One region of the Lactobacillus sp. ESL1191 genome, then DNA from elsewhere that is predicted to be linked to it. Evidence: predicted binding sites of a transcription regulator. Region 1 holds the regulator's gene; the other holds the start of a gene.
What was found. The regulator HrcA, encoded in region 1, represses chaperone genes, less so after heat shock. The targets are predictions, from matches to a motif close to TTAGCACTCNNNNNNNNNGAGTGCTAA.

Region 1 (2,207 bases):
GATAGTTTGAATGAAAAAGCATATAAAATGCGCAAGCTTGGGGTGGACTATTTGCTGGTGATGCATTTCAATGATCGTTTAAGCAAGCTGACCGCTCAAGAGTTCGTCGACCAGATTGTGGTTAAGCTGCAGGCGGATACCGTAGTGGCTGGGTTTGATTATACTTACGGGCCCCGAGCTGTCGCCAACATGAAAAACTTTCCCAATTTTGCTAAGGGGCGCTTTGATATTATCGAAGTTCCCCAGCAGTCATATGACGGTCAAAAGATTGGGTCGACCGAAATTAAGGATGCGATAAAGGCTGGTGAAATGGCACTGGCGACCGAATTGCTGGGAACGCCCTATGTAATGACCGGAATCGTTGGCCATGGTCTGCGTAATGGTCATAAACTGGGCTATCCGACGGCAAACTTGGTATGGACTGAGCACAAGGTTGTGCCGAAGGTTGGGGTTTATGCCACCAAGACCAAGCTTAAGGGCAAGTGGTACGACTCGATGACTAGTGTAGGCTACAATGTGACCATTCAGGAAGGGCGGCAAATTTTTATCGAATCTAATTTATTTGGATTTGATGAAGAAGCATACGACCAAGAAATGGTAATTAAATGGTACAAGTACACGAGAGGCGAAATTAAGTTTGCTAATTTGGCAGAATTACGAGCCCAGATGGCCAAAGATGAGGCGGAAATCAAGGCATATTTTGCTCATCACCACTAGCCTAATGATTTTATTGGGCAAAATTTAGCACTCGACTTGACTTTCTGCTAAATACTAGTATCATAATAATTGTTAGCACCTGTTTGATAAGAGTGCTAAAAGTGAGGGCGATATCTATGTTGACCGAACGTCAAGAACTAATTTTAAAAACAATTATTAATGATTTTACCCAGACTAATGATCCGGTTGGTTCAAAAACGGTGATGATGCAGTTACCAATTAAGGTGTCGAGTGCGACGATTCGCAACGAGATGGCGGTCTTAGAAGACCAAGGCCTAATTGAAAAAACGCACCTGTCTAGCGGCCGCGTGCCATCAACTGAGGGTTACCGCTATTATCTTGATCACCTGGTAGAACCACTTCAAATTCCGTCTTCTGCCTATGAGCGGATTGTCAATCAGCTGGATCAGCCGTTTCACCAGGTTAATGAAATAGTTCAGGAAGCAGCCAAGATTCTCTCGGACTTGACTAATTATACGGCATTTGCGGAAGGGCCAGAGAGTAGTGCCCTGACTATCACGGGTTTCCGGATTGTGCCTTTGTTTAGTAGACAGATTATGGCGATCTTGGTGACTAGTGACGGCAACGTCCATAACCAAGTTTATAGTTTGCCAACTAATATTCATGGCGATGAAATTGAGAAAGCTGTACGGATGATTAATGATGAGCTGGTGGGAAAGACCTTGAATGAGGTAACGCCTGCCTTGCTTAATCATAATCTAGGCAAGAAGCTGACCAGCAACCATGCTGGTGACTTGTTGGAACTGGTTGAAGAGGTTATTAATGATGCGACCAGTGAACAGATGTATGTCGACGGGCAGATTAACTTGCTCAACAGCTCATCGTTAAGTAATGTGGCCAATTTGAGGTCACTCTATGAGCTGATTGATCATAATGAGTTGATTTCCAGCTTAGTTGACCAGCGGACTAGTAGCCAAATTGGCCAACATCCCATCAGGGTTAGTTTGGGCTCGGAGCTTTCGAATGACTTGCTCAAGGACTACAGTTTGCTTACGGCAGAATACAGTGTTGGAACACATGGCAAGGGGGTAATTGCCTTGCTTGGTCCTAACAATATGCCGTATTCGCAGGTAATAGGACTATTAGAATATTTTAGGAATGAGCTAGCTAAGAAGCTGCTGGAGTATTATGGTCGATTTAAATAAAGGAGGTTAGCCGTGAATAAAGAAAAAGACACCGGTGCTAAAGAACAGAAACAAGGGCAGCCAGAGCAGGCTAAGGTCAAAAAAACCGCTACGGCTAAAGCTAAAACCGCGGCTGCAGCGGACCAAACACCCAAGACCACTGCTGAGCAGGTAAAAGCAGAATTGATTAAGGCCCAAAAGCAAAATCAGGACTTAGAAGACAAGTTCCTGCGCAGTCAGGCGGAAATGCAGAACATGCAAAATCGCTACAATAATGAGCGAAGCCAGCTGATTAAGTATGAGTCACAATCTTTGGCTAAGGATATTTTGCCAGCAATGGATAAT
Region 2 (2,207 bases), 650 kb from region 1:
ATGAAACATCGATTATCAGTGCGGCGGATTGGATTATTGAAATTGGTCCGGGTTCAGGTAGCCGCGGTGGCCAAATTATTTCCCAGGGAATGCCAACTCAAATTGAGCATGCCCAAAAATCACTTATTGGACCATACCTCCAAGGAACTGCTCCCTTGCATGCCCGCCCGAGCGTTGCGCCAGATCAGCTTTTTAAACGGGGCAAGGTTGAATTCACAGTTTCCCAACGCTTTAATGTTGAAGGAGTTCAAGCGCAGATTCCCTTAGGTTGTCTTACCTCTGTTACGGGATTTTCGGGTGCGGGCAAGACCACGCTGATTCTTGATTCCTTACTACCAGCTCTTAAAGCACAAAAAGCAGGTGGACAACCACCAAAATGGGTGAAAACACTAAACAATGGCGGGATTAAAAATGTGATTAATGTTGATTCTTTGCCAGTCGGGAAAAACCAGCGTTCAACAGTAGCCACTTATACTGATATAATGGATAATCTGCGCAAACTTTACGCTCGACAACCGGAGGCCCAAAAATTAAACTATCGCGCGGCTCATTTTTCTTATAATAACAAGGAGGGAGCCTGCCCAGCCTGTGGTGGTAGTGGCGTGATCGCCCTCGATATTCAATACCTGCCCGACCTGGTCGAGACTTGTTCGTTGTGTGGCGGCCACCGCTACAATCAAGCTGTTCTGCAGGTTAAGTGGAAAGAACTAAGTATCGCTGACGTGCTTGATTATGCAGTCGATGATGCACTTGGGCAAGAGCTGTTTCAAAATGAACCCAAAATCACCAAAACCCTCACTACCTTACATGACATGGGTTTAGGTTATCTACATTTAGGCGAATCTACACCTGCCTTATCTGGGGGTGAAGCCCAGCGTCTTAAACTAACCAGTCATATTCATCGTCAACAAAAAGGAACCCTATTTGTCTTTGACGAGCCAACGGTCGGTCTCCACCCCCAAGATGTCAGAACCTTGTTGCAGGTTTTGCAAAAACTGCTCGATCAAGAAGCAACGATTATTACCATTACGCATGATCTTGATGTTATGGCTAACAGTGATTATATGATTGACATGGGACCTCGAGGTGGCAATCACGGCGGCCAAATTGTGGCTAGTGGAACACCTGTGGATATTTCGCAAAAAAGCAGTAGTTTGACGGCAAAGTATTTACGTGAACATTTTAACTTATATCAAAAAGCTTAGTAGAACCGAAAGAAAAGACCCTGTTATTAGGGTCTTTTTAGTTAGCTGGGCACAAAAAAACGGATTTGAAAAAATGTGGAAAAGTCGGAAGTTTATAGTTGCCTTCTGTGGATAACCTGCTATAATATTCAATGAAAGTAGTTAGCAGTCGGATGCCTTGAGTGCTAATTGCTAATTTAAAGCCGATAGTAAGGGGGGTTTATATATGGCATACTTTGATAACGAGTTTGATAATTTATTTAACGAATTAAACAATTCTTTTTTTAATAATACAAGTGGTAACAATGGTTCGATTCCCATTCATTACGCAAGCAGCATGCATGCATCGCCGCAGCAATTTAACCAAAATGGACAAACGCAGCAGCAAACGCAAGCAGAAAAGCCGCTGGGAGTTGACTTAGTTGAACAAGCTAAACAGAGCAAGTACGATCCAGTCATTGGTCGTGATGAGCAAATTCAGGAAGTAATTGAAATTTTAAGCCGGCGCAAAAAGAATAATCCAGTTCTGGTAGGACCTGCCGGTGTTGGTAAGACCGCAATTGTTGAGGGTCTGGCACAAAAAATAGCCGAGGGTGATGTTCCTGACAAGATGAAGGACAAGCACATCATTGCTGTTAATATTAATGACATGGTGGCTGGTTCCAGTCTACGCGGTAGTTTTGAAGAACGGTTGAAAGGGGTTATTGACCAGGCCAAGCAGAATCCTAACATCATTCTCTTCATTGACGAATTGCATAACATTGTTGGTGCTGGATCGACTGATTCGGAAAACAACAGTGGAGATGCTGCTAATATCTTGAAACCAGCGCTGGCTAGTGGTGACTTAAACCTGATTGGTGCTACGACGACCAGCGAATATCGCCGGATTGAAAATGACTCAGCGTTAGCCCGGAGATTCCAACCGGTACAAGTTCCAGAACCATCTACTGAGGTGACGGTAAAAATCCTTGAAGGTTTAAAGCAGAGATATGAGGACTACCACCATGTAAAGTACGCTGACAG

Region 2: the regulator HrcA is predicted to act here: its motif matches at 1,347-1,373, upstream of ACSYSN_RS07580 (ATP-dependent Clp protease ATP-binding subunit).

The regions. Positions count from the first base shown of each region.
Region 1 is NZ_CP196365.1:874,472-876,678, reverse strand. It holds gene ribF (riboflavin biosynthesis protein RibF) at 1-717, shown strand, start outside; gene hrcA (heat-inducible transcriptional repressor HrcA) at 834-1,883, shown strand; gene grpE (nucleotide exchange factor GrpE) at 1,896-2,207, shown strand, end outside.
Region 2 is NZ_CP196365.1:1,521,241-1,523,447, reverse strand. It holds gene ACSYSN_RS07585 (AAA family ATPase) at 1-1,205, shown strand, start outside; gene ACSYSN_RS07580 (ATP-dependent Clp protease ATP-binding subunit) at 1,411-2,207, shown strand, end outside.